Regions from separate parts of the Klebsiella sp. PK01 genome, predicted to be linked through region 1. Evidence: predicted binding sites of a transcription regulator. Region 1 holds the regulator's gene; each other region holds the start of a gene.
What was found. Region 1 encodes ArgR, which controls arginine synthesis, uptake and breakdown. Its sites were predicted from a motif close to ANTGAATAAAAATACANT; they were not measured.
Positions count from the first base shown of each region.

Region 2: the regulator ArgR is predicted to act here: its motif matches at 5,205-5,222, upstream of argC (N-acetyl-gamma-glutamyl-phosphate reductase).
Region 3: the regulator ArgR is predicted to act here: its motif matches at 6,689-6,706, upstream of argF (ornithine carbamoyltransferase).

Region 1 is NZ_JBYEZM010000013.1:4,180-14,778, forward strand. It holds gene AC22LX_RS24185 (GntR family transcriptional regulator) at 1-275, opposite strand, end outside; gene AC22LX_RS24190 (GntR family transcriptional regulator) at 262-891, opposite strand; gene mdh (malate dehydrogenase) at 1,023-1,961, opposite strand; gene argR (transcriptional regulator ArgR) at 2,502-2,972, shown strand; gene yhcN (peroxide/acid stress response protein YhcN) at 3,353-3,616, shown strand; gene yhcN-B (DUF1471 family stress response protein YhcN-B) at 3,717-3,983, shown strand; gene AC22LX_RS24215 (barstar family protein) at 4,034-4,309, opposite strand; gene aaeB (p-hydroxybenzoic acid efflux pump subunit AaeB) at 4,394-6,361, opposite strand; gene aaeA (p-hydroxybenzoic acid efflux pump subunit AaeA) at 6,367-7,299, opposite strand; gene aaeX (p-hydroxybenzoic acid efflux pump operon protein AaeX) at 7,307-7,510, opposite strand; gene aaeR (HTH-type transcriptional activator AaeR) at 7,641-8,570, shown strand; gene tldD (metalloprotease TldD) at 8,615-10,060, opposite strand; gene yhdP (AsmA2 domain-containing protein YhdP) at 10,175-10,599, opposite strand, start outside.
Region 2 is NZ_JBYEZM010000011.1:81,559-92,157, forward strand. It holds gene AC22LX_RS23660 (helix-turn-helix transcriptional regulator) at 1-375, opposite strand, end outside; gene zinT (metal-binding protein ZinT) at 400-1,050, shown strand; gene ppc (phosphoenolpyruvate carboxylase) at 1,097-3,748, opposite strand; gene argE (acetylornithine deacetylase) at 4,006-5,157, opposite strand; gene argC (N-acetyl-gamma-glutamyl-phosphate reductase) at 5,271-6,275, shown strand; gene argB (acetylglutamate kinase) at 6,285-7,061, shown strand; gene argH (argininosuccinate lyase) at 7,163-8,536, shown strand; gene oxyR (DNA-binding transcriptional regulator OxyR) at 8,787-9,704, shown strand; gene sthA (Si-specific NAD(P)(+) transhydrogenase) at 9,687-10,599, opposite strand, start outside.
Region 3 is NZ_JBYEZM010000006.1:256,140-266,738, reverse strand. It holds gene holC (DNA polymerase III subunit chi) at 1-271, shown strand, start outside; gene AC22LX_RS20075 (valine--tRNA ligase) at 271-3,126, shown strand; gene AC22LX_RS20070 (YjgN family protein) at 3,175-4,371, opposite strand; gene AC22LX_RS20065 (GNAT family N-acetyltransferase) at 4,556-5,059, shown strand; gene miaE (tRNA isopentenyl-2-thiomethyl-A-37 hydroxylase MiaE) at 5,308-6,072, opposite strand; gene rraB (ribonuclease E inhibitor RraB) at 6,144-6,569, opposite strand; gene argF (ornithine carbamoyltransferase) at 6,733-7,737, shown strand; gene AC22LX_RS20045 (YhcH/YjgK/YiaL family protein) at 7,792-8,244, opposite strand; gene AC22LX_RS20040 (pyrBI operon leader peptide) at 8,409-8,543, shown strand; gene pyrB (aspartate carbamoyltransferase) at 8,580-9,515, shown strand; gene pyrI (aspartate carbamoyltransferase regulatory subunit) at 9,529-9,990, shown strand; gene ridA (2-iminobutanoate/2-iminopropanoate deaminase) at 10,064-10,450, shown strand; gene AC22LX_RS20020 (beta-N-acetylhexosaminidase) at 10,508-10,599, opposite strand, start outside.

The DNA of each region.
Region 1 (10,599 bases):
GCGCGAATTTCATAATGCTCGCGAATCGTCTGTTCGTTGATCCCCAACACCACCGCGCCTTTATTAGGGCGGACTTTAATCAGGCCATCGGCGGCTAAAATCTGAAACGCTTCGCGCACCGGCATGCTGGAAACGCCGACCATCCGGGCAATGCCTTCGAGAGTTATCTCCTGCCCTTCCACTAAATCCCGCGAAAGAATCGCTTTGCGTAATACCGCAGCGACCTGCTCTTTCGCCGAAAGAAGCTTAATTTTCCCTAATTTAGGCTTCTGCACTTTCCCAATCCTTCATATGTTGACGCATAATTTCCGCAAGCATGAGGAAATAACGCTGTGTTGCCTGAGCAATATTGCCCACATCGCCGCGGCTAATGGCTCCAGCCAGTTCATGTAGTATCAGTGCCGATTCCTGGCTATCGTCTTTCAGATACAGAATGACATAAGAGATATAACCATCCAAAAATTGCTGATACGCCTTCGCCAGATAGCGGTTATCAAGATAGGAAATCAGCAACTGATGAAAATCCAGTTCGCGAGTTTTGTCGCCAGGCTGCGCCAGCGCTTGCGCGCGCCCGAGCAGCAATTCCCCCTGGTTTGCCGGCACGAGAGTGAACAATTCGGCAGCCATCACCGCGATCACGCGAAAAATATGGCTAACATCATCGGGCACCAGCTTTGATACCTGCATATGACGGTTAGGCAAGCGCACCAGAAACCCCTCTTGTTCAAGAGACTGCAACGCTTCTCTAACCGGCATACGTGAAAGCCCTAGCTGCTCAGCAATACTCTCCTGCGCCAGCTCATCTCCCGGTTTTATCGCTCCGGAAAGAATTTGATAGCGAATGATTTGCGTAATGTGGTCCCTGGTCTGCTTTCTTTCGATCTTTTTCACAACGTCCTCATTGCGTGGGGCTTAAGACGCGGGGATTTTAGCAGATTTAGCCGCCAGGCGGCGCATTCGGCAGGGAGATGAGGCGATAAAAAAGCCGGAACGACGGTTCCGGCTTTTCTGCTAAGGAGATGTTACTTGTTGACGAAATCCTCGCCGAGGGCGATATCTTTCTTCAGCGTATCCAGCATGCCTTCCAGCGCCTGCTGTTCAAAAGCGCTGAGTTTACCGATAGACTGACGCTCTTCCACGCCATTTTTGCCCAGCAGCAGCGGCTGCGAGAAGAAACGGGCATACTGGCCGTCACCTTCGACGTAGGCACATTCAACCACGCCTTTTTCACCCTGCATGGCACGCACCAGTGAGAGCCCGAAACGCGCAGCCGCCTGGCCCATCGACAGCGTCGCCGACCCGCCGCCCGCTTTCGCTTCCACGACTTCCGTCCCGGCGTTTTGAATACGTTTGGTGAGATCCGCGACTTCCTGCTCGCTAAAGCTGACGCCAGAAATCTGCGACAGTAAAGGCAGGATAGTGACGCCAGAGTGGCCGCCAATGACCGGAACTTCAACCTCGGTTGCCGACTTGCCTTTCAGCTCGGCGACAAAAGTATTAGAGCGAATAATGTCGAGCGTGGTGACGCCAAACAGTTTGTTTTTATCGTACACGCCGGCTTTTTTCAGCACTTCGGCGGCGATAGCGACGGTGGTATTTACCGGGTTGGTGATAATACCGATGCAGGCCTGCGGACAGGTTTTTGCGATCTGCTGCACCAGATTTTTAACGATACCGGCGTTAACATTAAATAAGTCGGAACGATCCATGCCGGGCTTGCGCGCGACGCCGGCGGAAATCAGCACCACATCAGCGCCTTCCAGCGCCGGGGTTGCATCTTCACCGGAGAAACCTTTGATTTTTACATCTGTGGGAATATGACTTAGATCTACCGCCACGCCCGGCGTAACCGGAGCGATGTCGTACAACGAGAGCTCTGAACCTGAAGGCAGTTGGGTCTTAAGTAGTAGGGCAAGCGCCTGGCCGATGCCACCAGCGGCGCCGAGGACTGCAACTTTCATCCTAAACTCCTTATTATGGTTAATTTACACCCTAAATAATTCGAGTTGCAGGAAGGCGGCAAGAGCGTGAATCCCCAGGAGCTTACTGAAGTAAGTGACTGGGGTGAACGATTGCAGCCAACGCACATGCAGCTCGAAGTATGACGGGTATAGTCTTTCGTTATTCCGTCGCCTGGACCTTAATTCACAAGATGAACAATTACAATAATTATGGCTGAAGAATGCGGGGTACGCGCAATGATGCAGCAAATTCGCATTTTTCTTCCTGAGACTGGCCATCCAGCAAAGCCGTAGTACCGGATCGACTATTGGTTACAATACACCCAGCCCGCTCGGCAAAACAATATCAATTTCATAACATTTATTTCACTTTTACAGCAATTTACCCGCTGTGATGCAGGCATGTTCCTCATCAGGGTTATTTGCTAAAATATGCGCCTTTCATAACATTATTTACGCTATTCCTTTGCGGATTATTTGCATAAAAATGCACTTGTATGCATAATGATGTTGTTTTTACCACCATAATCTGGGTGACTTATGCGTAGTTCGGCAAAACAAGAAGAACTGGTTAAAGCGTTTAAATCGCTGCTTAAAGAAGAAAAATTCAGCTCGCAAGGCGAAATCGTTCAGGCGCTGCAGGAAGAAGGTTTCGAGAACATCAACCAATCGAAAGTTTCCCGCATGCTGACAAAGTTTGGCGCCGTTCGCACGCGTAACGCCAAAATGGAAATGGTCTACTGTTTGCCTGCCGAACTCGGCGTGCCGACGACCTCCAGCCCGCTGAAAAACCTGGTGCTGGACATCGATTATAACGATGCGGTGGTAGTGATTCACACCAGCCCCGGCGCGGCGCAGCTGATCGCACGCCTGCTGGATTCCTTAGGTAAAGCCGAAGGTATTCTCGGTAGTATCGCGGGGGATGACACTATCTTTACCACCCCTGCCCGCGGTTTTTCCGTTAAAGATCTCTACGACGCGATTCTGGTCCTGTTCGAACAGGAACTCTAAGCGCTCCCCCTCTGGTTCCCGCCAGAGGGCTCTTCCCCGCAAAACGCTCCCCCTCAAACCTTCAAATAAAGCAGCATTTTTTTAACATTTAGTGTGGTTTTCCACCTCTATACATTCCTTTACCGAATGATAACGGCTAAAGCGCACAAAAGATCAAAGCGCAATATCTATTTGATTTAAATATAAATAATCATGACATTCACCCCATGAATGACATTTCTAATTCTTATACGTTATAAAAACGACATTTCTTGGAAATTATTTACACTGAAAACAATTAGCATGGTATTAATATTTTTGGTGATTAGTGTATACTTGATTTTGTGATGAGGGTCACGAAACAAAGCCCCCTAATAATAAAATTCGACGAGGTGAACATCATGAAAATCAAAACCACTGTAGCCGCACTCAGCATGCTATCCGTACTGTCCTTTGGCGCTTTCGCCGCTGATTCAATCAACAGCACTCAAGCGGAAAGCCGCCAGTCACTGGGCACCGTATCTATCGGCGCGGTAGGTTCTTCCCCGATGGATATGCACGAAATGCTGAACAAAAAAGCACAAGAAGAAGGTGCTTCTTCTTATCGCATTATCGAAGCTCGCACCGGCGACCACTGGCACGCCACTGCTGAACTTTATAAATAAGCTTTAACGATTGTCGGTCATTAACTGAAACAGTATCTCTTCAGCGGCCTGGGTTCATACGAAATCTCCCGCCGCTGCACAAATGGTTGGAGTAAAGATTATGAAAAGCGCAATTATCATCGCATCCCTGGGTCTGGCATCTGTTCTCTCTTTCGGCGCAAGCGCAGCCGTACAGCAAGTGAACGCCGATCAAGCACAAAATCTGCAACCAATGGGCACTATCTCTGTATCTCAAGTAGGTAGCGCGCCAATGGATATGCGCCAGGAACTGGCGGCTAAAGCCGAGAAAGAAGGCGCCAGCAGCTACCGCATTATTGAAGCTCGTACCGGCGACAGCTGGCACGCGACTGCTGAGTTGTACAAATAAACCCTCGTCGTCTTATCCGACGACTTGCCCCCGCCCTGCCGGGGGCTTTTTTATGCCCAACGGGCATTGAAACGTAGTAGTCCTTCCAGCTCCTCTTCCGCTTCATCGAACAGCAAAATTAACGCGCCAAAGCGACGACGCTGTTTTTCATCCAGATGAACAAATTCAATCTCCAGCGGGAACGGTAAGCGCCCTCCCGTCACCGCGCTCCACAGCGCGTCGAGGTTATCCACCTGCTTATCCGGTAGCGCGAAGGCGCGGGAAAACTCGCGATAGAAATCCTGTTGCTCAGCTATTTCATCAAAATCAAAGGTATAAATAGTCATTGCCCGGCGCCCCTTAAGCTCTGTCCCTCTACACCAAATAAGTATAGCGATAAAAAAACCGACGCCGGGGCGTCGGTTCGCAGCTTAGCTGTTGGTGAGCACGTGCTGATATTTCTTCAGCATATCGACCAGCCGTCGCACCGGCTCAGTGACCTGGGGCGACGCCTGCCAGTGAAGGAGTTTTTCCTGATAAACATCAAGCTCTTCCAGCAGACGGTTAAAGTAACGGCGGCGCTTATCATCGCTGCCGGCGGAGATAACGTGATCGGCGGTTCGCCGCAGCTGGCGGTGGAAGGCCGACAAATCCTCGTTTACCGGCACCGGGGCATCGCGTAGACGCTGGTGCGCGATAATCAGCGTCAGCGCCAGCCGGAAGCGGGCGATATCGCCGGGAAACTTGTTCAGCAGTAAAAATAGCTGTTGATACAGCGCCGGCAAATGGTTCTCTTTACGCCGGGCGCTATTCGTGGTCAGCGAAGAGACCGCCGCCGAGACGAACTGGTTCAATAGCACCCGTCCGGTGCGGGCCTGCGAGTTATCACGCACTAACAGAATCACCATCAGCGCGAGGAAACAGCCGACAATCTGCCCCAGGGCGCTATCGAGGAACTGGCTAAACTGGAACTGCATCGGGTTATCCAGCACCAGAATATTGATGGTGCTCGCCAGGGCCCCAAGCGATCCCAACCGCCGCTTTTGTACCTCAATGCCGATAAAGAACGCCATCGCGGCAAGGCTGATACACAGCAGCAGCATGCTCTGCTGCGTCGCAGGCATGACGACAAGGAAGAACAGCGCGCCGAGCGGTAGAGCGGCAAGGGTGCCATAGAGGAAGTCTAAGGCCACCATCCGCGGGTTAGGCAGACGCATCGCCAGCGCGGTCACCACGGCAATCATAACCATCGCCCCGCTACCGGATGTCCAGCCGGTCCACAACCAGAACAAGGTGCCGAGAATACACGAAATAGAGGTTCGCCAGAAATTGACCATCGCGTGGTGACGCTCGGCGGACTCAACCTTCACCACCGTTTCGCCGCGTAAGACTTCATCTTCGATACGGCTGATTTTGGTATTGCCGACCACGCCGCGCTTCAGCAGCAGGTAACGCGTCGCCGCGCCGACCCAGCTATAAATCGTAACTGGCGTATTGTGTTCACCTTTCCAGGTCAGGAAGCGGCGCATACGCTTAAGCTGTTGATGCACATCCTGTACGGTTTCTACGGGCTCGGCAAACAGCTCGCGGTAGTCGTCAGTCACCATCTCCGGGCGAGAGTTCTGGATCAGATAGGTTTCGCAGGCCTGAGTAATCAGCGTCAGCGATAGCGTGTTGATCGCCTTTAGCCGCTGGTTTACCTTCGCCCAGCGCGAAGATTCCATGATCAGGTTGCCGCGCATCCCCTCCAGCGCGGCAGTACGACGCACCAGCGCTCCCCAGGCTTTATCCACCACCTCGCTATCGCCATGGGCGACACAAAGCTGCATCAGGCGATACTGATCCAGCAGCAGGTTATCCAGTTCGAGGTCGATCTCTTTTTTGATAGAACGCGGAGAAAATAGCAGGTCAGCGACGATGGCGCTGACGATCCCGATGACAATTTCGCTGCAGCGCTCGACGGCAAACTGCGGCGCCAGCATCGGGTCGGTATGAATGGTGATGATGATAATCAGCGCCGTATAACCCGCCAGCCCCCAGGCGTAGGAGTTTTCGACCTTCACCAGCGAGGAGATCCAGGTGCAGAAACCGGCCCAGAGACAGCAGACCAGCATCATCAATAGCGGCGCGCGGATCATGAGGATGATGATCGCCAGCGCGGCAATACAGCCGATAAACGTCCCGGCAATACGCAGCATCCCGCGGTAGCGAATCGCCCCGGAATAGGGCTCACCGCCAGCGGCAAATGCCGGACCGGCGGTCACGATAGCCGCGGTCAATACGGCCCAGCGCGGCGTCTCAAGCTGAAAATGAAAGCCGACGAACAGCGCCAGCACCACCGCGCATGCAAGCTTAATGGCAAAGCGGAGATGCCGGGGAGCAATGGTATAGGTCCCCATGGCGATTAACCAAACTCACGCAAGCGCATGGCGACTTTCTGGAAGAAGTTGGCCTGGCTGGCGTCGCGATCTTCTTTGCCGGTGATGACAACGGTCGCAGTGGTGCCCGACGGCCAGAGGTTGCCCTGCTGCTGGTCAAGACGGATACGTACCGGCACGCGCTGCGCCAGACGTACCCACTCAAGGTTGGAGTCAACGGAAGCCATGCCTTTCGCATCGCTGCTGCTGCTGGCGTTGGTTACGCCCGCGGCAACGCTGTCGACGGTACCTTTTATCACCTTACTACTGCCGAGCGGGGTGATTTCGGCGCGGTAGCCTGGACGCACGCCTTCCAGCTTGGTCTCTTCCAGATAGGCCATCACGTAGAAGGTATTTTGTTTCACCAAAGCGACCGCGGTCGAACCGCGGGTGATGAATTCGCCGGAGTAGACGTTCAGGTTGGTCACCCAGCCATCAGCAGGCGCACGGATAACCGTACGTTCAAGATCCAGCTTGGCTAAGTCGCGGCTGGCCACCGCTTTCGCCAGCTGATGCTCAACGGTTTGCAGTACGTTGTTGGCCTGGTCAATCTCTTCGCGCGACATGGCCTGCACGCCGAGCCTGTTACGGCGCCCGGCTTCAACGCGTTTTTCCTGAGCCAGCGTCTGGTAATAAGAGACGTCGGCTTCCGCCTCCGCCAGCGCTTTTTGGTAACGAGGTTGGTCAATAACGAACAATACCTGGTCTTTCTTAACCAGTTGGTTATCCTTGACATTCACTTGCGAAATGAGCCCCGACACGTCCGGCGCGATGGCGACGATATCGGCGCTAAAGCGCGCATCGCGCGTCCACGGCGACGCGGTGTAGTACACCCATGCGCGAAAAATAGCGATAAACGCCAGAATAACCAGTATCACAGTGATGGCAGTACGCAGGATATTTCTTGTTAGTGTTTTCACATCGACCTCAAACGAACAAGCGCGATATCAGATAAAACAGACAGCAATACAGCGCAGTATTAAACAGTGCAGGGTGCCAGACAAAATCATAAATACCGGTCGGAACCAGCAAACGGTGCACCAGCCAGAAGATGGCTAGCGACAATAGCAGCTCAAAGAAGATCGGCGGAAACGATAGGCCGAAAATCACTATGACAGGAAACAGACTCATGATGACCTTGATAAGAAGCGTACAGGTGGTAGCGTGATGCGTTTATTATGTAGCTAACTATATATTAACGTAACAATTGCAGCCTTATCTATAATATGTGATCTAAATCACTTTTAAGCCAGAGTGAATAATGGAACGACTAAAACGCATGTCGGTGTTCGCCAAAGTGGTTGAGCTGGGCTCTTTCACCGCCGCCGCACGCCAGCTCCAGATGAGCGTTTCATCTATCAGCCAGACCGTTGCTAAACTGGAAGACGAGCTTCAGGTAAAGCTGCTCAACCGCAGCACCCGCAGCCTGGGCTTAACAGAAGCGGGTAAAATTTATTACCAGGGCTGCCGAAGAATGCTCTTTGAAGCGCAGGACGTCCATGAACAGCTGTATGCCTTCAACAATACCCCTATCGGCACGCTGCGCATCGGTAGCTCTTCAACTATGGCACAGAATGTGCTGGCGCGCATAACCGCCGAAATGCTCAAAGAATATCCGGGTTTATCGATTAATCTGGTGACCGGCATCCCCGCGCCGGACCTGATTGCCGACGGCCTCGACGTGGTGATACGCGTCGGCGCATTGCAGGATTCCAGCCTCTTCTCGCGGCGGTTAGGCTCAATGCCAATGGTGCTCTGCGCGGCGAAAAGCTATCTTCAGCACGCGGGATGTCCGGAAAAACCAGCGGATCTTGCCAGCCACTCGTGGCTGGAATACAGCGTACGGCCAGATAATGAGTTCGAAATTATCGCTCCGGAGGGGATCTCAACGCGCCTGATCCCACAAGGACGCTTCGTCACCAACGACCCGATGACGCTGATCCGCTGGCTGACTGCCGGCGTTGGCGTGGCCTACGTTCCGCTGATGTGGGCGATCGACGAGATCAACCGCGGTGAACTGGAGATCCTGCTGCCGAGCTATCAATCGGATCCGCGACCGGTCTATGCGCTATATACCGAAAAAGATAAGCTACCGCTGAAGGTGCAGGTATGTATTAACTATCTGACGGATTATTTTGTCGAAGTGGCGAAGATCTATCAGGGAATGCACGGGCGCGGGATGACCCGTTAACTGACATCCCGGCAGCGGCTTCGCGCCGCCGGGACCAGCCGTTATCAGGCGGTGCCGCCAACGGTAAGGTTGTCGACTTTCAGCGTCGGCTGGCCGACGCCGACCGGGACGCTCTGCCCTTCTTTACCGCACACGCCAACGCCGCTATCCAGCTTCAGGTCGTTACCGACCATGGAAATCTGCTGCATCGCTTCGATACCGGAACCGATTAGCGTCGCGCCTTTGACTGCCTTGGTCACTTTACCTTTTTCAATCAGATAGGCTTCCGAGGTCGAGAAGACAAATTTACCGGAGGTAATGTCCACCTGACCGCCGCCAAAGTTCGGCGCATAGATACCGTAATCGACCGATTCGATAATCTCCTGTGGCGTCGACTTACCGGCCAGCATATAGGTGTTGGTCATCCGCGGCATCGGCAGATGCGCATAAGATTCGCGGCGACCATTACCGGTCGGCGCGACGCCCATCAGACGCGCGTTGAGCTTATCCTGCATATAACCTTTCAGGACGCCGTTTTCGATAAGCACGTTGTATTGACCCGGCGTACCTTCGTCATCAATCGCGACCGAACCACGGCGATCGGCCATGGTGCCGTCATCCACGACGGTGCACAGTTCAGAGGCGACTAATTCGCCCATGTGACCGCTGAAGACCGAGGTGCCGCGACGGTTAAAGTCACCTTCCAGGCCGTGGCCGACGGCTTCATGCAGCAGCACGCCAGGCCAGCCCGCGCCAAGCACCACCGGCAGCATACCGGCTGGCGCCGCAACCGCGGACAGATTGACTAATGCCATACGTACCGCTTCACGCGCCCAGACATCCGCCCGTACGTCGCCATCCAGCGGCGCGAGGAAATAATCATAGCCAAACCGTCCTCCGCCGCCACTGGCGCCGCGCTCGCGTTTGCCGTCTTCCTCCACCAGCACGCTCACGGAGAGACGAACCAGCGGACGGACATCAGCGGCCAGCGTCCCGTCCGTTGCCGCTACCAGGATAAGCTCGTAGACGCCGCTCAGACTGGCGGAAACTTCCTGCACGCGCTTATCGGCGGCACGCGCCACCTTATCGACGCGGCGCAGAATATCCAGTTTCTCTTCGCGGCTCATGCTCTGCAGCGGATCGACGCTGGTATAGAGAGAGCTGTACTCCACCGCGCCGAGCGTCTGCACTTTGCCGTCGCCATGGTCGCGGACGATAGTACGCGCCGCCTGCGCGCTCTGCTCAAGCGCCAGTTTGCTGATTTGGTCCGCATAGGCAAAACCAGTTTTCTCGCCGCTTACCGCCCGGACGCCTACGCCCTGGTCAATATTGTACGACCCATCTTTAATGATGCTGTCTTCCAGAACCCAGGATTCGTGATAGCTCGACTGAAAATAAAGATCGCCGTAATCGAGACGGCGCTCAGCCAGTTGGCCAAGAATGGCAAACAGGTCCTGATGATTCAGGCCATTTGCCGACAGTAATTGTTCACTTACCAGGTTCAAACTCATCGTTACGCTACTCGTTTGTTGCCGCCTGACACAGGGGAATGCCATGCGGCGAAAAAGATGACGGGGAGAAAATGCCCTCTATTGAGAGTGCGATAATTCCCCGTACTCGTCAAATCATTGCTTTTTGTTGCTGCGCGCCTGGCGCAGCACTTCGTTGATTTCCGGCTGATCGATTGGACCCGTAATGCGATAGCGCAGAATCGACACTTTGTTCCACAGCGGCCCAAGCACCTTGCTGGCGGCAAAAACCGCCGCGCCGACGATCGGGTTGACGGCGAATGCCGCCGCTACGCCCACGGTCGCCGATATTTCCGGCGCCACCACCGCTTGTAAATCTAAACGACGGCGCACCAGATCGACCGAACCTTTCATCGCGATGTCGGCTTCAAGGCCATCCACCAGCGTATCATCCGTATTCAATACGCCGTCTTTAATCCATGCCGTACTGCGAATCGAATCAAACCAGAAGCCTTCCTGGAAAGTGTCGCTGAAATCGAAGCGTAGCTTACGCAGCAGCGCGTCAACGCTCAATAGCCGTA
Region 2 (10,599 bases), on a different contig from region 1:
GGGCGTCTGCCACTGCGGCCAGTTCCAGCCATCGCCGGCAATATACAGTACGTCGCGCGCCTGCAGCGGCGCGGCGTTTTCGCCTAAGGCGAGATCGCGCAACTGCCCCTCAATGACGATATTCAGACGGGGGAAATCGAGCTGTATCACGGCTTCAGCAGGTGGTCGCATTGCGCTGGCAAAATGCACCTCCGCAATGTTATTCGTTTTTTTTATCAATGAATCAATGAGTTGATAGATGCTATTGTCCATCATTGCCCCGTCAAATACGTCACGCGGTTCATCATACCGGACATTTTTCCAGCGGTAAAAGCGCGAACTCGTCGTTATTGCTTCTCGGTTGTGAAATGTTATATCGTAACATTTTATCGCAATCGATATTCGACTCAGGAGAGAGTAATGACCCGAAAGATCCCCATGCTCGCGTTTGGCTTCGGCATGGCGCTTGCCAGCGTTCAGGCATTCGCCCACGGTAGCCATCATCATGGCCCGGCGTTAACTGAAACGGAACGCCGGGCCAGCGAAGGCATTTTTGCCGATAAAGATGTGAAGGATCGCGCGTTGAGCGATTGGGATGGCGTCTGGCAGTCAGTCAATCCGTACCTGCTGAATGGCGACCTTGACCCGGTTCTGGAACAAAAAGCGAAAAAGCCCGGCGGCAAGAGCGTGGAAGAGTATCGCGCCTATTATAAGAAGGGCTATGCCACCGACGTAGAGCAGATTGGCATCGAAGATGACGTGATAGAGTTCCACGTCGGCAAGACCGTTAATAGCTGCAAATACCGCTACTCAGGCTACAAAATCCTGCAATATGCCTCCGGCAAGAAGGGCGTTCGCTACCTGTTTGAGTGCCAGCAGGCTGACGGCAAAGCGCCGAAATTCGTCCAGTTCAGCGACCATATTATTGGCCCGCGCAAATCGCAGCATTTCCATATTTTCATGGGGAATGAATCTCAGGAAGCCTTGCTGAAAGAGATGGATAACTGGCCGACCTATTATCCGTATGCGCTGCATAAAGAGCAGATCGTCGATGAGATGTTGCATCACTAAAATGAATGGGAAATTCCCCCGACCGGGCGGCCGGGGGAAACGATGATTAGCCGGTATTACGCATCCCAGCCGCGACGCCGGCAATGGTGACCATCAGCGCTTGCTCAACGCGCGCATCCGGTTCCTCGCCAGCCTCTTCGGCCTGACGCGAACGGTGCAGCAGTTCGGCCTGCAGGACGTTCAGCGGGTCGGTATAGATGTTACGCAACTGGATGGATTCGGCAATCCACGGCAGGTCGGCCATCAGGTGGGAGTCGTTAGCGATGGCCAGCACCACTTTGATATCGGCGGTTAACAGCTGACGCAGCTCTTCGCCGAGTTTCCACAGTTCCGGTTTCACCAGCCGCTGATCGTAGTACTCCGCCAGCCACAGGTCGGCTTTTGAATAGACCATCTCCAGCATGCCCAGGCGGGTTGAGAAGAACGGCCAGTCGCGGCACATGCTTTCCAGCTCGCTCTGCTTGCCTCCCTCGACTACTTTCTGCAGCGCGGCGCCGGCGCCCAGCCAGGCCGGCAGCATCAGGCGGTTCTGGGTCCAGGCGAAGATCCACGGGATAGCGCGCAGTGACTCGACGCCGCCGGTCGGGCGACGCTTCGCCGGGCGCGAGCCAAGCGGCAGTTTGCCCAGTTCCTGTTCCGGGGTCGCGGAGCGGAAATAAGGGACGAAGTCTTTGTCCTCACGCACGTAGCCGCGATACATCTTACAGGAGACGTCGGACAGCTCGGCCATGATCTCGCGCCACTGCGGTTTTGGTTCCGGCGGCGGCAGCAGGTTGGCTTCCAGAATGGCGCTGGTATACAACGACAGGCTGCTGATGGTCACTTCCGGCAGGCCGTACTTAAAGCGGATCATCTCGCCCTGTTCGGTGACGCGCAGGCCGCCTTTCAGACTACCCGGCGGCTGCGAGAGCAGCGCGGCATGGGCCGGAGCGCCGCCGCGACCGATGGAGCCGCCGCGACCGTGGAATAGAGTCAGTTCAATACCGGCTTTTTCGCAGGTTTTGATTAGCGCGTCCTGTGCCTGATACTGGGCCCAGGAGGCGGCCATCACGCCGGCATCTTTGGCCGAGTCGGAGTAGCCGATCATGACCATCTGTTTGCCCTGAATAAAGCCGCGATACCAGTCAATATTCAGCAACTGAGTCATGACGTCGTTGGCGTTGTTCAGGTCGTCGAGCGTTTCAAACAGCGGCGCGACCGGCAGGGCAAAGCCGATACCGGCTTCCTTCAGCAGCAGATGAACCGCCAGCACGTCGGACGGCGTTTTGGCCATTGAGATAACATAGGCGGCGATCGAGCCGCGCGGCGCTTCAGCGATCACCTTGCAGGTGTCGAGGACTTCGCGAGTCTCTTCGCTTGGTTCCCACTGGCGTGGCAGCAGCGGGCGTTTGGAGTTCAGTTCACGGATCAGGAAGGCCTGCTTGTCGGCTTCCGACCAGCTTTCATAATCGCCGATCCCGAGGTAGCGGGTCATTTCGCCCAGCGCTTCGGTGTGGCGGGTGCTTTCCTGACGGATATCGATACGCACCAGCGGTACGCCGAAAGATTTCACCCGGCGCAGGGTATCGAGCAGTTCGCCGTTGGCGATGATGCCCATGCCGCAGGCCTGCAGCGATTTATAGCAGGCGTACAGCGGTTCCCACAGCTGTTCGTTTTGCGTGATAAGACCCGCTGGTTTCGGCAGTTTTTGCCCTTTCAGACGCGCTTCCAGCCAGGCCTGGGTCTCCATCAACTGGCTACGCAGTTTTTTCATCAGATAACGATACGGCTCTTGCGCGCCTTCCGCGCCGGCCAAATCGCGGAGCTCGTCGGTGCATTCGACCATCGACAGCTCGGAGATAAGCACCTGGATATCTTTCAGGAACAGATCGGTCGCTTTCCAGCGGCTGAGCAACAGCACGTGGCGGGTGATATCGGCGGTGACGTTCGGGTTGCCGTCACGGTCGCCGCCCATCCAGGAGGTGAAGCGTACCGGGACGAAATCAACCGGTAGCTGGTAGCCGAGGTTGGCTTCCAGCTGTTCGTTCAGCTCGCGCAGATAGTTCGGCACGCCTTCCCACAGGCTGTTTTCAACTACCGCGAAACCCCATTTGGCTTCATCGACCGGAGAAGGGCGGTATTTACGAATTTCATCGGTATGCCAGGATTGGGCGATCAGCTGGCGCAGGCGGCGCATCAGCTGATTGTGCTCATAGTCGGCGATATCTTTGTTATCCAACTGCTTAAGGCAGTTGTTGACCTCCACCATTTTGTGGATCAGCGTCCGGCGGGTGATCTCGGTCGGGTGAGCGGTTAACACCAGCTCCAGCGACAGGGATTCCACCGCTTTTTTAATGGTGTCTTCGTTGAGATTGGGTTGGTCTTTGAGTTTTCTCAGGGTACGCGCAATAACTTCCGGATTACTGGCGGCTTCGCCGTTGGGCGAAATGCTGTGATATTGCTCAGCGGTATTGGCCAGATTCAAAAACTGGCTAAAGGCGCGCGCCACCGGCAGCAGCTCGTCGTTGGACAAGTTTTGCAGCGTGGTGAGCAGCTCCTGGCGATTGGCTTCATTGCCCGCGCGAGAAGATTTGGACAACTTACGGATAGTTTCGACTCGATCAAGAATGTTTTCTCCTAACGCATCCTTGATGGTGTCGCCCAGCACCTTACCGAGCATACTGACATTACTACGCAAAGCGGAATATTGTTCGTTCATGTTACCCCAGACACCCCATCTCATTTTATTTTGTTATATCCGGCGCTCCGTGAATTGAGCAGTGGATAAGCAACCCGTCTTTTATAAAGCCACGTAAATACCCCCGCGTCAATTGCTGCGAAATCGCTTCAGCAAACGAATAAATAGCGATAATTTGCGAAAGTTAACTCAGCGGTCGGCGGATAAGCATTACTTATGGAAGTGTGACGATCGTCACTCTCCCGCCTCCGGACGTGAAGGCGGGAAAACGGCGGCAATTAATGCCAGCAGAAGTGATGGACAACCTGGGTGATGAGCTCGCGCGTTGGCTTAATAAACCGCGTCTCCAGATATTCATCCGGCTGGTGGGCCTGGTTGATGGAACCCGGTCCTAACACCAGCGTAGGGCACAGCGTCTGGATAAATGGCGCTTCGGTGCAGTAGTTCACCACTTCGGTCTGCGCGCCGAGCAGTTTTTCAACCACTTCGACCAGCTTGTGGTCCGGCGGGCATTCATAGCCTGGGATCGGCGGATGCAGCTCAGAGACCGTCAGACGCCCTGGCCAGCGCTCGCTAACCGGCGCCAGCGCTTCATCCAGCAGACCGTTCAGGTCGTTAAGCGTCATACCCGGCAATGGACGAATATCCATGTGCAGCTCGCAGCAGGCGCAGATGCGGTTGGATGCATCGCCGCCGTGAATGGCGCCCAGGTTGAGCGTCGGATAAGGCACGGTGAAGGCAGCGTAGTGGTAACGCTCTTTTAAGTCATCGCGCAGTTGCATGATGCGGCCAATCGCATCGTGCATCAGTTCGATAGCGTTCACGCCGCGCGCCGGGTCGCTGGAGTGGCCTGACTGGCCCAGTACGCGTACCGCTGTTGAAATGTGGCCTTTATGCGCCCGCACCGGCTGCAGCGAGGTCGGCTCGCCGATGATGGCGCAGTCCGGGCGTAGCTGTGTGGTTTCAGCGAAATAGCGCGCGCCCGCCATGCTGGTTTCTTCGTCAGCGGTGGCCAGAATATACAGCGGTTTTTTCAATTTACTGACGTCAACGTCGCGCAGGGCATCGAGGATAAACGCGAAGAAGCCTTTCATATCGGCCGTGCCGAGGCCGTAGAGTTTGTTGTCGTGCTCGGTAAGCGTAAACGGGTCGCGAGTCCAGCGACCATCGTCGAAAGGCACGGTATCGGTATGCCCGGCAAGCAGCAGGCCGCCAGCGCCGTGGCCGGTACTGGCCAACATATTGAATTTATTACGCGTCTCCGGTACTGGCTGGATCTCGACGTTAAAGCCCAGATCGCGGAACCAGCCGCCGAGTAAATTGATTAAAGACTCATTGCTTTGATCCAGCGCTTCTTCGGTCGCGCTGATGGAGGGTGTGGCGATCAATGCGCGGTAAATCTCGATAAAGGGCGGTAAATTGTTTTTCATTGTTGACACACCTCTGGTCATGATAGTATCAATATTCATGCAGTATTTGTGAATAAAAATACAATATCGTTGAGCGCAATAAAACCCATCGAATGTAAGGAGATGCTCTTCCAATGCTAAATACGCTGATCGTGGGAGCTAGCGGCTATGCCGGCGCAGAGCTGGTGGCCTATGTAAATCGCCACCCTCATATGAACATAACCGCTTTGACCGTCTCCGCGCAAAGCAATGATGCTGGAAAGTTAATTTCCGATATACATCCGCAGTTGAAAGGCATTGTCGATTTGCCGCTGCAGGCAATGTCCGATATCAGCGAATTTAGCGCCGGCGCGGATGTGGTGTTCCTCGCCACCGCGCATGAAGTCAGCCACGATCTGGCGCCGCAGTTTTTGGCCGCGGGCTGCGTGGTGTTCGATTTATCCGGCGCGTTTCGCGTCAACGATGGGGCGTTCTACGAAAAATACTACGGTTTCACGCATCAGCATCCGGACCTGCTCAAACAGGCGGTCTACGGTCTGGCCGAGTGGAACGTCGAAGCATTGAAAGAGGCGAATTTGATCGCGGTGCCTGGCTGCTACCCGACAGCGGCGCAGCTGGCGTTAAAACCGCTGATCGATGCCGGTGTGTTGGAGCTGAAGCAATGGCCGGTGATCAACGCCACCAGCGGCGTCAGCGGCGCCGGGCGTAAGGCGGCGATGAGCAATAGCTTCTGCGAAGTCAGCCTGCAGCCGTACGGTGTTTTCAATCATCGCCACCATCCGGAAATTTCTACCCATCTGGGCGCAGAGGTGATCTTCACTCCCCATTTGGGCAATTTTAAACGCGGTATTCTGGAAACCATTACCTGCCGCCTGAAGCCGGGCGTCGGTAAAGAGCAGGTTGCTGAGGTCTTCCAGCAGGCCTATGCCAATAAGCCGTTGGTCCGTTTATACGATAAAGGCGTACCGGCGCTGAAAAACGTAGTTGGGCTGCCATTCTGTGATATCGGTTTTGCCGTCCAGGACGAACATATTATCGTCGTGGCCGCAGAGGATAACCTGCTGAAAGGCGCGGCAGCGCAGGCCGTGCAGTGCGCTAACATTCGTTTCGGCTTCGCTGAGACGCAGTCTTTAATTTAAGGTGTGATGATGAACAATCCATTGATTATCAAACTTGGCGGCGTGTTGTTGGATAGCGAAGAAGCGCTGGAGCGCCTGTTTACCGCGCTGGTGCATTACCGCGAAACACACCAGCGTCCGCTGGTTATCGTCCACGGCGGCGGCTGCGTGGTGGATGAGCTGATGAAACAGCTTAATCTGCCGGTGAAAAAGAAAAATGGCCTGCGCGTAACGCCTGCCGATCAGATTGACATCATTACCGGCGCGCTGGCGGGAACCGCCAACAAAACGCTGCTGGCATGGGCGAAAAAGCATGGTCTTTCCTCGGTAGGGCTGTTCCTTGGCGATGGCGATAGCGTGAAGGTGACTCAGTTGGATGAAGAACTGGGCCACGTTGGTAAAGCGCAGGCAGGCTCGCCGACGCTTATCAATACGCTGCTGGCGGGCGGCTACCTGCCTGTGGTGAGCTCGATTGGCGTCACTGACGAAGGACAGCTGATGAACGTCAACGCCGATCAGGCGGCGACGGCGCTGGCGGCGACGCTGGGCGCGGATCTTATCCTGCTGTCCGATGTGAGCGGCATTCTCGACGGCAAAGGTCAGCGGATTGCGGAAATGACCGCCTCCAGGGCCGAGCAACTGATTGAACAGGGCATCATTACCGACGGTATGATCGTGAAAGTAAACGCGGCGCTGGACGCGGCGCGCGAGCTGGGTCGCCCGGTGGATATCGCCTCCTGGCGTCATGCCGAGCAGCTGCCGGCATTATTTAACGGTACGCCGATCGGTACGCGTATTTTGGCTTAAGATTGAATGCCCGGCGGCGCGTTGTTTGCCGGGGCAACAAGACCGTAGGCCGGGTAAGCGCAGCGCGACCCGGCAGAACTCACGAATAAAGGAAGCATGTTATGGCACTTTGGGGCGGGCGTTTTACACAGGCAGCAGACCAGCGGTTCAAACAATTCAACGACTCTTTACGCTTTGACTATCGTCTGGCGGAACAGGATATCGTGGGATCCGTCGCCTGGTCCAAAGCGCTGGTAACCGTAGGCGTACTGACCGCCGATGAGCAGCTGCAGCTGGAAGAGGCGCTGAACGTTCTGCTGGAAGAGGTACGCGCCAACCCGCAGCAAATCCTTGAAAGCGATGCCGAAGATATCCATAGCTGGGTCGAAGGAAAACTGATCGATAAAGTCGGCCAGTTGGGCAAAAAACTGCATACCGGACGTAGTCGTAATGACCAGGTCGCCACCGATCTCAAGCTGTGGTGCAAAGAGACCGTCACCGAACTGCTGTCCGCGACCCGCCAACTGCAAAGCGCGCTGGTGGAAACTGCAGGCAACAATCAGGATGCGGTGATGCCGGGCTATACCCATCTGCAGCGCGCCCAGCCGGTGACCTTTGCGCACTGGTGTCTGGCCTACGTTGAAATGCTGGCCCGTGATGAAAGCCGCCTGCAGGACGCGCTCAAGCGCCTTGATGTCAGCCCGCTGGGCTGCGGCGCGCTGGCGGGAACCGCTTATGAAATCGACCGTGAACAGCTGGCCGGTTGGTTGGGTTTCGCATCGGCGACCCGTAACAGCCTCGATAGCGTCTCCGATCGCGATCACGTGCTGGAGCTGCTTTCCGATGCCTCAATCGGCATGGTGCACCTGTCGCGTTTTGCCGAAGATCTGATTTTCTTCAATACCGGCGAAGCGGGTTTTGTTGAACTGTCTGACCGCGTTACTTCCGGTTCGTCGCTGATGCCGCAGAAGAAAAACCCGGATGCGCTGGAACTGATCCGCGGTAAATGCGGCCGCGTGCAGGGCGCGCTGACCGGCATGATGATGACCCTGAAAGGGCTACCGTTGGCCTACAACAAAGATATGCAGGAAGACAAAGAAGGGCTGTTCGATGCGCTGGACACCTGGCTCGACTGCCTGCACATGGCGGCGCTGGTACTGGACGGTATTCAGGTGAAACGTCCGCGCTGTGCGGAAGCGGCGCAGCAGGGCTACGCCAACGCTACCGAGCTGGCGGATTACCTGGTGGCAAAAGGCGTTCCGTTCCGCGAAGCGCACCATATCGTCGGTGAAGCGGTGGTTGAAGCGATTGCTCAGGGCAAAGCGTTGGAAGATTTGCCGTTAAGCGACCTGCAAAAGTTCAGCAGCGTTATCGGCGATGACGTCTACCCGATCCTGTCGTTGCAGTCCTGCCTTGATAAACGTGCGGCCAAAGGCGGCGTCTCGCCGCAGCAGGTGGCGCAGGCGATTGCCGACGCCAGACAGCGCCTGGTGTAAGAGATTGCGCGTGAGTGAATGAGCCTGGGTAACTCCCGGGCTTTTTTACGCAAAAAAAAGCGGACACAAGGTCCGCAAAAGTTCACGTTGGCTTTAGTTGTTCGGGTAGGGAAACTGTGAGGCGACTCAATGATTTTCAGATGTTCTCCTCGTTTCTGTGGTTATTATTGAACAGAAAACTTGATAGGGATAATCGTTCGTTGCTATTCTATCTATCGCCATGGACTATCGTGGCGATGGAGGATGAATAATGAATATTCGCGATCTTGAATACCTGGTAGCGCTGGCTGAACATCGCCACTTCCGACGTGCGGCAGATTCCTGCCACGTCAGTCAGCCCACGCTCAGCGGACAAATTCGCAAGCTGGAAGATGAACTTGGGGTGATGTTACTGGAGCGCACCAGCCGTAAGGTTCTGTTCACTCAGGCGGGTTTGCTGCTGGTGGATCAGGCGCGTACCGTGCTACGCGAAGTAAAAGTGCTCAAGGAGATGGCAAGCCAGCAAGGGGAAACCATGTCCGGGCCGCTGCATATCGGCCTGATCCCGACGGTGGGGCCATATTTGCTGCCGCACATAATCCCGATGCTGCATCAGACTTTCCCGAAGCTGGAAATGTATCTGCATGAGGCGCAAACCCATCAGCTGCTGGCGCAGCTCGATAGCGGTAAGCTCGACTGCGCGATCCTCGCGCTGGTCAAAGAGAGTGAAGCCTTTATCGAAGTGCCGCTGTTCGATGAGCCGATGATGCTGGCTATCTATGAAGACCATCCGTGGGCGGAGCGCGATCGCGTGCCGATGTCGGATTTAGCCGGTGAAAAGCTGCTGATGTTGGAAGACGGACACTGTCTGCGCGACCAGGCGATGGGCTTCTGCTTTGAAGCGGGGGCGGATGAAGATACCCACTTCCGAGCGACCAGCCTTGAAACGCTGCGCAACATGGTTGCCGCCGGAAGTGGTATTACGCTGCTGCCGGCGCTGGCGGTACCGCAGGATAGAAAACGCGATGGCGTGGTCTATATTCCGTGCATTAAGCCGGAACCAAGACGCACCATCGGGCTGGTTTATCGTCCTGGTTCGCCGCTGCGTAGCCGCTATGAGCATCTGGCGGAGGCCATCCGTAGTACTATGGATGGCCACTTCGATAAGGCGTTAAAAGAGGCGGTTTAAGCCGTTTAACGCCGCTACCCGATAGGCTTCGGCCATGGTCGGGTAGTTAAAGGTGGTGTTAACGAAGTACTCAATGGTGTTACCGCCGCCTTTCTGCTCCATAATCGCCTGGCCGATATGAATAATTTCGGCCGCGCGCTCGCCAAAACAGTGGATACCGAGGATCTCTTTCGTCTCGCGATGGAACAGAATCTTCAGCGTACCTACGCTCATACCGACGATTTGCGCCCGCGCCAGATGTTTAAACTGCGCGCGACCCACCTCATAAGGCACCTTCATGGCGGTTAGCTGCTGCTCGGTTTTACCCACTGAGCTGATTTCCGGAATGGTGTAGATCCCGGTCGGGATATCTTCAATCAGATGCGCGGAGGCTTCGCCTTTGATCAGCGCCTGCGCGGCGATGCGCCCCTGATCGTAAGCCGCTGATGCCAGGCTCGGATAACCGATAACGTCGCCGACGGCATAGATGTGCGGCAGAGCAGTCTGATACATGCTGTTCACTTTCAGCTGGCCGCGGCTGTCGGTTTGCAGACCGATATTTTCCAGCGCCAGGGTGTCGGTGTTACCGGTACGGCCGTTGGCGTACAGCAGGCAGTCAGCTTTCAGCTTCTTACCGGATTTCAGATGCATGATCACGCCATCATCGACGCCTTCGATTTTCTCGTACTCTTCGTTGTGGCGGATAACCACGCCGCTGTTCCAGAAGTGATAGGAGAGCGAATCGGACATCTCCTGATCGAGGAACGCCAGTAGACGATCGCGGGTGTTGATCAGATCGACCTTAACTTCCATACCGCGGAAGATCGATGCGTACTCGCAGCCGATCACCCCGGCGCCGTAAATGATCACGTGGCGCGGTTCGTGGTGCAGGCTAAGAATGGAATCGCTGTCGTAA
Region 3 (10,599 bases), on a different contig from region 1:
GCGGCCGCCGGAGAGCTTTGTGCCGCATAACCTGGCGGGCGAAGGCCCGAGAGGCGGCGCGCCGGTAGAAATTGCCTGGCCGCAAAAGCGCAACAGCAGTCCGCGGGATATTCTTATCAGCCTGCGGCTAAACTTTGCAGATTTTGCCACCGCTTTCACAGAAGTGATAGACTTTGTCCCTTACGAAGATTCTCTGAAACAACTGGCGCGCGAACGCTATAAAGCGTACCGCATGGCTGGTTTCAACCTGAACACGGCAACCTGGAAATAATGGAAAAGACATACAACCCACAAGATATCGAACAGCCGCTTTACGAGCACTGGGAAAAGCAGGGCTATTTCAAACCGAATGGTGATGAAAGCCAGGAGAGCTTCTGCATCATGATCCCGCCGCCGAACGTCACCGGCAGTTTGCATATGGGTCATGCCTTCCAGCAAACCATCATGGATACCATGATTCGCTACCAGCGCATGCAGGGTAAAAACACCCTGTGGCAGGCCGGTACCGACCACGCGGGTATCGCCACCCAGATGGTGGTTGAGCGTAAGATTGCCGCTGAAGAAGGTAAAACCCGCCACGACTACGGTCGCGATGCCTTCATCGATAAAATCTGGCAGTGGAAAGCGGAATCCGGCGGCACCATTACTCGCCAGATGCGCCGCCTCGGCAACTCCGTAGACTGGGAGCGCGAGCGCTTCACGATGGACGAAGGCTTGTCCAACGCGGTGAAAGAGGTCTTCGTTCGCCTGTACAAAGAAGACCTGATTTATCGCGGCAAGCGCCTGGTGAACTGGGACCCGAAACTGCGCACCGCCATCTCTGACCTGGAAGTAGAGAACCGCGAATCGAAAGGTTCCATGTGGCACATCCGCTATCCGCTGGCCGATGGCGCGAAAACCGCTGACGGTAAAGATTACCTGGTGGTCGCCACCACTCGTCCGGAAACCCTGCTGGGCGATACCGGCGTGGCCGTAAACCCGGAAGACCCGCGCTACAAAGACCTGATTGGTAAATTCGTGGTGCTGCCGCTGGTTAACCGCCGCATTCCGATTGTTGGCGACGAACACGCCGACATGGAAAAAGGCACCGGCTGCGTGAAAATCACCCCGGCGCACGACTTTAACGACTACGAAGTTGGCCGCCGTCATCAGCTGCCGATGATTAATATTTTGACCTTTGATGGCGACATCCGCGAAAGCGCGGAAGTCTATGACACCAAAGGCAACGAATCCGACGTTTATTCCAACGAGATCCCGGCTGAATTCCAGAAGATGGAACGTTTTGCCGCGCGTAAAGCGATGGTTGCCGCTGTCGACGCGCTGGGCCTGCTGGAAGAAATCAAACCGCACGACCTGACCGTGCCTTACGGCGACCGCGGCGGCGTGGTTATCGAACCGATGCTGACCGACCAGTGGTATGTGCGTGCCGACGTGCTGGCCAAGCCGGCAGTTGAAGCCGTTGAGAATGGCGACATTCAGTTCGTGCCGAAGCAGTACGAAAACATGTACTTCTCCTGGATGCGCGATATTCAGGATTGGTGTATTTCCCGTCAGCTGTGGTGGGGTCACCGCATCCCGGCATGGTATGACAACGACGGCAACGTCTATGTTGGCCGTAGCGAAGACGAAGTGCGTCAGGAAAACAACCTGAGCGCCGACGTTGCCCTGCGTCAGGACGAAGATGTTCTGGATACCTGGTTCTCTTCCGCGCTGTGGACCTTCTCCACCCTCGGTTGGCCGGAAAACACCGACGCGCTGCGTCAGTTCCATCCGACCAGCGTGATGGTCTCCGGCTTCGACATCATCTTCTTCTGGATTGCCCGCATGATCATGATGACCATGCACTTCATCAAAGATGAAAACGGCAAGCCGCAGGTTCCGTTTAAGACCGTCTACATGACCGGCCTTATCCGCGACGACGAAGGCCAGAAGATGTCCAAATCCAAGGGTAACGTCATTGACCCGCTGGATATGGTTGACGGTATCACCCTGCCGGAGCTGCTGGAGAAACGTACCGGCAACATGATGCAGCCGCAACTGGCGGAAAAAATCCGCAAGCGTACCGAGAAACAGTTCCCGAACGGCATCGAGCCGCACGGCACTGACGCCCTGCGCTTTACCCTGGCGGCGCTGGCCTCTACCGGCCGCGACATCAACTGGGATATGAAGCGTCTGGAAGGTTACCGTAACTTCTGCAACAAGCTGTGGAACGCCAGCCGCTTCGTGCTGATGAATACCGAAGATCAGGATTGCGGTTTTAACGGCGGCGAGATGGTGCTGTCCCTGGCCGACCGCTGGATCCTGGCTGAATTCAACCAGACCGTGAAAGCGTACCGCGAAGCGCTGGATAACTTCCGCTTCGACATCGCCGCGGGCATCCTGTATGAGTTCACCTGGAACCAGTTCTGCGACTGGTACCTCGAACTGACCAAGCCGGTCATGAACGGCGGCAGCGAAGCGGAACTGCGCGGCACTCGCCATACGCTGGTGACCGTGCTGGAAGGTCTGCTGCGCCTGGCGCACCCGATTATTCCTTTCATCACCGAGACCATCTGGCAGCGCGTGAAGGTCATTTGCGGTATTAACGCTGACACCATCATGCTGCAGCCGTTCCCGCAGTATGAGGCTTCTCAGGTTGATGAAGCGGCGCTGGCGGATACCGAATGGCTGAAGCAGGCGATCGTTGCCGTACGTAACATCCGGGCGGAAATGAACATTGCTCCGGGCAAGCCGCTGGAACTGCTGCTGCGCGGCTGCAGCAGAGATGCCGAGCGCCGTGTTAACGACAACCGTAGCTTCCTGCTGAACCTGGCGCGTCTGGAAAGCATCACCGTGCTGCCTGCCGATGATAAAGGTCCGGTTTCCGTGACTAAGATTATCGACGGCGCCGAGCTGCTGATCCCGATGGCGGGCCTTATCGACAAAGAAGCCGAGCTGGCGCGTCTGGCGAAAGAAGTGGCGAAAGTCGAAGCGGAAATCGGCCGTATCGAAAGCAAGCTGTCCAATGAAGGTTTTGTGGCCCGCGCGCCGGAAGCGGTTATCGCCAAAGAGCGTGAGAAGCTGGAAGGCTATGCGGAAGCGAAAGCGAAACTGATTGAACAGCAGGCGGTGATCGCCGCGCTGTAATAGCTCGCCAAAGCATAAAAAGCCGGAGCTTGCTCCGGCTTTTTTACATTATAAGAACGGCAGGTTAGGTAAAAAACCGCTGAACAATTTGCCAGGTACTGGTGGTTTATGGGCCTCATCTTGCTGCAGGTCGAGCGTTTCAACGTCACCCATTACCTCGGTGTTGGCGGCAATATAGCGCATCAAATTAATCTTTAACCAGGGGTACGCCAGACCCAATGTCAGCAGAGAAAGAAACGTCAGAGCCAATAAACGCGGGGCAAGACCAAAAAACGTCAGAGTAGAACGAAAATGAATGCTGTCGCCAAGCACCAAATTATTCCACGCGTGATTACGTAAAGCTACCCGGATATACGTCATGGCTAACACGATGCCGATGGTGAGAAATAAATTTCCTCCTGCCACCGTTCCAAGATGCCGTAATGCCATAAACAGAACCGTATTTTCATTACACAAGCCGAACATACATCCTGTAATCATTTGCATGAATGCGGAAATGAAAAACCCGAAAAACAGTATAATAAATGGCAATATAATTACCATTGCCCATAAAAAAGCCACGACGCAACGCTTAGTGCTAATATAAATATTAAATTTATTTTTGCCTAAGCTTGCGCCTTTGCCGATCAGTTCAAGCCAGTGGCTGTAAACCACCCCGCTGGCGACGGCCATCACACACAGCGCCAGTAAAACCAGCGCAACGAAACCCACTAGCATGTCATTTATGCCTGAACCTAACCAGATACGACTTCCAGGAATAGCGAGGATCAACACCGTTAGTACGACTATCAGCAAAGGTAACCCAAGCATAATCCACCATGCGCGCAGCAGATTACATTTAAACCCGAAACGAATATTAGCGAATGAGGTCATATTCGCGTGGTAGCTTAACCCCTTCATTACCATGACTGGCAGCAGGATAAGATATGCTAACGTCACCCATTCTTCGCTGCCGTGAGAGAAAATGGCAAGCGCCAGACTGAGTAAAACCAGCACGATAAACATTAGCAGCCAGCTAAGTAAAATCGTGAAACCCTTCCCGTGGTAAGCAAAACGGTTACCGTTAACCTCCATATTTTCACAAAGGTAACGGCGACTACGTACCCATGCCCAGGGAATGAATATCCCTAAAGTAATTACTGACAGTATAATATTGACCAAACAAATAAAGAAATAGGCGCGAGCCCGTCCGTGAAAGACAAAATAATGACTAGCACGCGGCTTCTTCCCTAAAGTAATATCCATAACCCCGCCATCCTTGTACTTTAAATTATATATATAAATAATAAGTCAGAATAACCATCATTAAATATGCAGAATATATTATTTTGAAATTACTCGGCAATATATTTATGCACGCCTTGCGTCGGTTAAAGAATAATGGTATTAAAACAATGTATGGTTATTTAAGCTAAAATTGAGTGATTCTATGAATCTTGCTGCGCCACAGACCTTTACTTTACGCCGCATTACGGCGGCAGATAATGCCGCCATCGCCCAAGTTATCCGCCAGGTCTCCGCGGAATACGGCCTGACCGCCGATAAAGGCTATACGGTCGCTGATCCCAACCTGGATGAACTCTATGAACTTTATAGCCAACCGGGCTCCGCCTATTGGGTTGTGGAGCAAAATGGCGAAGTGGTTGGCGGCGGCGGCGTGGCGCCGCTCTCGTGTAGCGAGTCCGATATCTGTGAGCTGCAGAAAATGTACTTTATGACCGCGGCGCGCGGCAAAGGGCTGGCGAAAAAGCTGGCGCTGATGGCGATGGATCACGCCCGCGAGCAGGGTTTTAAACGCTGCTATCTGGAGACCACCGCTTTTTTGAAAGAGGCGATTGCCCTTTATGAACATCTCGGATTTGAACACATCGACGGGCCGCTGGGCTGCACCGGCCACGTCGATTGTGAAGTGCGGATGTTGAAAACGCTGTAACGCCTCGATATTGCAGGCGTCCGCGGTAGCGATACGCTTAGCGGGGCTACAGTTCGGTAGCCCGGCTAAGCGTAGCGCTAGCCGAGGGATGTCCCGGGCTCGCGGTGCCGTTTTTTTTGTCGGGTGGCGGCTAACGCCTGACCCGACCTACGGCCCGTACCATTACGAGCTGAAGCTCTCAACGCTATCTCTCCCCATGACTCCTGAAACTGCCAGTATTAGTGGCTACCGAGTCCAAAAATCGCTGGCTACGGCGCCGTCGGTACGCCGCTGTGGAAGCGGAACTCGGGCTCCGGGCGGAGAATCAATGCCGCTTCCGCCTCGCCAAGCTGGCGTACGCGCTCGCTGATATCTCCCCCCGCTATCTTCTGCGCCAGGTCCAGGTAATCCTGATAATGCCGGGCCTCGGAGCGCAGCAGCGACAGATAAAACTTCTGGAGATCATCATCCAGCCACGGCGCCAGCGCGGCAAAACGCTCGCAGGAGCGCGCTTCGATATAAGCGCCGCAAATTAGCTTATCGATCAGCATCACCGGCTCGTGCGATCGCACCTCCCGGCGCATACCGCGGGCATAGTTGCTAGCGGTGATTTTGACGTAAGGGATATCCCGCGCCAGCATGATCTCACGTACCTGCCAGAAGTGATGCAGCTCCTCTTTGATCAACAGAATCATGCTGTCGAGCAACTGGCTGCCCCACGGGTCGTTGGTTCGCGGCATAGCGCTTTTGTTGATCCGTTTATGCAGAGCGACAAAATCTGGCTCCGGCCCACGGCGATAGGTAAAGTCTTCGTACGGTTTCAGGCATTCCAGCAGCTCGTCGGCGCCGTCTTTATCGGCGACGTAGCGGCGTACCAGCAGCATGGCGTTTTGCGCCGCTTTCAGCTCGCATACCATATGGTCGGTCAGCAGCAGCGGCAGGTTTTCCGGTTTACGGGCTTCGTCAATCCACGCCTGCGGCGTAGGACAGTGAAGAAATGCTAAAATCGGGGAGAGTATTTGCGGGTAATCCATTAAAGCTCCAGGCTATACCCTAATCAGGACGGGTATATACGGCGGCAGACGCCGCCGTATCCGTTGACGACTTAGTGGCGTACGCCGTTGTCGTCTTCGTCAATTAAATCTTCGTCATCTTCGCCGTCATCGTCTTCACCGTTCGGGTCTTCGTAGTAGGTACCCCAACCGTCGTACTCAACGTTGAATTTTTCCGCCAGGTTCATCAGCTGTTCAACCTGGGCGTCGATCAGATCGGCGTTAAGCGCGCTTTCGCTCAGGATATCGCAGCAGATCACCACTTCGCCTTCTTCGACTTCCAGCTCTTCCGGCTCGGTGACTTCATAACCCATCTTGAAGGCCTCTACCGCCACTTTTTCCAACGTTTCGAAATCATCGGCAGAGAGATGATGCTCAATGGTATACAGCGCGTCCGGATCGCTGCCATCTTCCAGCAGCTCTTCGATAATCAGACGCGTTTCCTCACGCTGTTCTTCCAGTAGTTCCGGGTTTGCCATGGCTCGTTCCTCATAATGTGCGGCAGATACTCCTATTGTCACATACCGCCGTGATTGCCTCCACCTTCTGTGTAAAAGATTTCTAACTCGGGGTTGCAAATGAATATTCATACATATAAAGTGAATTTTAATTCAATAGTGGCGTTTGCCAGGTGAGGGAATTATGTCCGCGTTATATCAGAAGCATTTCTTGAGATTACTGGATTTTACTGCTGCAGAAATTACCGGCCTTGTCGACCTGGCCGCGCAATTAAAAGCCGATAAGAAAAACGGCATCGAGGCCCAGAAACTGAAGGGCAAAAACATCGCGCTCATCTTCGAAAAAGACTCAACCCGCACACGATGCTCTTTCGAAGTTGCCGCTTACGACCAGGGCGCCCGCGTGACCTATCTCGGTTCCAGCGGAAGCCAAATCGGCCACAAAGAATCCATGAAAGATACCGCCCGCGTGCTGGGCCGCATGTATGACGGTATTCAGTATCGCGGCTACGGCCAGGAGCTGGTGGAAACCCTGGCGGAGTATGCCGGCGTGCCGGTGTGGAACGGCCTGACCGATGAATTCCACCCGACGCAGCTCCTGGCCGACCTGCTGACCATGCAAGAGCACCTGCCGGGTAAGGCATTTAATGAAATGACGCTGGTCTACGCCGGCGACGCGCGTAACAACATGGGTAACTCCATGCTGGAAGCCGCCGCGCTGACCGGACTGGATCTGCGTCTGGTGGCGCCGAAAGCCTGCTGGCCGGATGAAGGTTTAGTGGCGGAATGCACTGCGCTGGCGAAAAAGCACGGCGGCAATATTACCCTGACGGAAGAAATCGCCGCGGGCGTAAAAGGCGCCGATTTCATTTATACCGACGTGTGGGTGTCGATGGGCGAGGCGAAAGAGAAATGGGCGGAGCGTATCGCCCTGCTGCGCGGTTACCAGGTGAATAAAGCCATGCTGCAATTGACCGGCAACCCGCAGGTGAAATTCCTGCATTGTCTGCCCGCGTTCCACGATGACCAGACCATTCTCGGCAAACAGATGGCGGCGGAGTATGGACTGCACGGCGGCATGGAAGTGACCGATGAAGTCTTTGAATCGCCGGCGAGCATCGTCTTCGATCAGGCGGAAAACCGTATGCACACCATCAAAGCGGTGATGGTGGCGACGCTTGGAAAATAGCCATTAACCAAGGTAGATTCCCGGATAGCGCCAGGCGTATCCGGGCTACCCGTTTTAAGCCATCAATACCTTCACCACCGCTTTACGCACCTTCGCCGGCGCCCCGACCGCACAGAGCGGTTTATGCACTTCGCCTGGATAAAACACCACAAAATCCCCCTCGTTAAGGATAACGGTTTTCTCCTGCGCTCCCTCGGCGAGGAAGGCGATGTCTTTGTCCGCCAGCCAGTCAGTCTGCGGCTCGCCTGCGGGTAAGGTGCTGAAGGTCATCCCTTCCTGACCACGCAGCACAATCTGGATATCCAGATAGCGGGCGTGATACTCGGCGCGACGTTCGGCCTGCGGTTCGGTGCTGTCTTCAGAAATCAGATAGAACAGATTGTTGCCGTCGATATCGTGCTTGCCGAGCGGCGTCGCCTCGTTGACGTGAGCCTTAACATGCTCAATCGCCTGACGCAGCGCGTCTGGCAGCCAGGATTGCAGATGATGAATGTTGCCGATAATCATAAGAGCCCTCAAATATAAAACAGCTTTTCATTTTTGTTTTATACGCCGCTTACCACTGCCAGACCACATTTTTATCGCGGTTTTTTGCGCTGGCGCAGCCTTCGCAGGCAAACGTTTCCCTGATTGTGGATTAATCGCTTGATTGCTCATCAAAGCTGCGTATAATGCCAGCCGTTTTGCCGGGAGGAAATATGGTCAATTGCGTACGACATTGCTGTGTCTTACCGCGTCTGAAAGCAGGCGCTGGCCTGGCGTTTTTCTTTCCGTTGCTCAATGAATTCTCGAAGCCCCTTATTTAAGGGGCTTTTTTTTTGCTCAGGCGTCAGGAGATAAGCATGGCTAACCCGCTATATCAAAAACATATCATTTCCATAAACGATCTCAGCCGCGAAGACCTCGAACTGGTGCTGGCGACGGCCGCAAAGCTGAAAGCCAATCCGCAACCCGAGCTGCTGAAGCATAAGGTTATCGCCAGCTGTTTCTTTGAAGCCTCCACTCGTACTCGTCTCTCTTTTGAAACCTCCATGCACCGCCTCGGCGCCAGCGTGGTCGGCTTCTCCGACAGCAGCAACACCTCGCTCGGTAAGAAAGGCGAAACCCTGGCCGACACCATTTCGGTTATCAGCACCTACGTCGATGCTATCGTGATGCGCCATCCGCAAGAAGGCGCCGCGCGTCTGGCAACCGAATTCTCCGGCGGCGTGCCGATTCTCAACGCCGGCGACGGCGCCAATCAGCATCCGACACAAACCCTGCTCGACCTGTTCACCATTCAGGAAACTCAGGGCCGCCTTGAGAATCTTAATGTCGCGATGGTCGGCGACCTGAAATATGGCCGTACCGTACACTCGCTGACCCAGGCGCTGGCCAAATTCAACGGCAACCGCTTTTACTTCATCGCCCCGGACGCGCTGGCGATGCCGCAATATATTCTCGATATGCTGGATGAAAAAGGCATCGCCTGGAGCCTGCATAGCGCCATCGACGAAGTGATGGCAGAGGTCGATATTCTGTATATGACGCGCGTGCAGAAAGAGCGCCTTGACCCATCGGAATACGCCAACGTGAAGGCGCAGTTCATACTGCGCGCCGCGGATCTCGAAGGCGCGCGCGCCAACATGAAAGTGCTGCACCCGCTGCCGCGCGTTGATGAAATCACCACCGATGTCGATAAAACGCCGCACGCCTGGTACTTCCAGCAGGCAGGCAACGGCATCTTCGCCCGCCAGGCGTTACTGGCACTGGTATTGAATAGCGAGCTGGCACAGTAAGGGGGAATGAGAGATGACACACGACAATAAACTGCAGGTAGAAGCCATTAAGCGCGGCACCGTGATCGACCATATCCCGGCCCAGGTCGGCTTCAAACTGTTGACCTTGTTCAAGCTGACCGAAACCGACCAGCGCATCACCATCGGCCTGAACCTGCCATCCGGTGAGATGGGCCGTAAAGATTTGATTAAAATCGAGAACACCTTTCTGACCGATGAGCAGGTCAATCAGCTGGCGCTGTATGCGCCGGACGCAACGGTTAACCGTATTGATGATTACGAAGTAGTGGGCAAATCCCGCCCGAGCCTGCCGGAGCGCATCAACAGCGTGCTGGTCTGCCCGAACAGCAACTGCATCAGTCACGCTGAGCCGGTTTCGTCGAGTTTCGCAGTGAAAAAACGCGCCGATGACATTGCACTCAAATGCAAATACTGTGAAAAAGAGTTTTCCCATTATGTGGTGCTGGCCAACTAATTGCGGTTGGTATTAATACCGGCCCTCCCTATAATGGCTACGACCTAATTACTGCAGTTCATCTGGAGATATTATGAGCAAAACTATTGCGACGGAAAAGGCACCAGCAGCTATCGGCCCATATGTACAAGGTGTTGATCTGGGTAGCATGATCATCACTTCCGGCCAGATCCCAGTAGACCCGAAAACCGGCAGCGTGCCGGAAGATGTCGCCGCGCAGGCGCGTCAGTCCCTGGACAACGTAAAAGCTATCGTTGAAGCCGCTGGCCTGAAAGTGGGCGATATCGTGAAAACCACCGTTTTCGTGAAAGATCTGAACGATTTCGCCACCGTGAATGCCGCGTATGAAGCGTTCTTCACCGAGCATAACGCCACTTTCCCGGCGCGTTCCTGCGTAGAAGTCGCGCGTCTGCCGAAAGACGTGAAGATTGAGATTGAAGCTATCGCGATCCGTCGCTAATCGCTTCTCTGCCCTCACCCCAGGCGCTTGCGCCATCCGCGGGGTGAGGGAAATGCCCTATTTTATCTTCGTTGCCCGCAGCAGTTTCTCCAGCGGATAGACCGCCGCAATCACCAGCTCATCCTGGGTTTTCGCCGCCGTATCCAGCT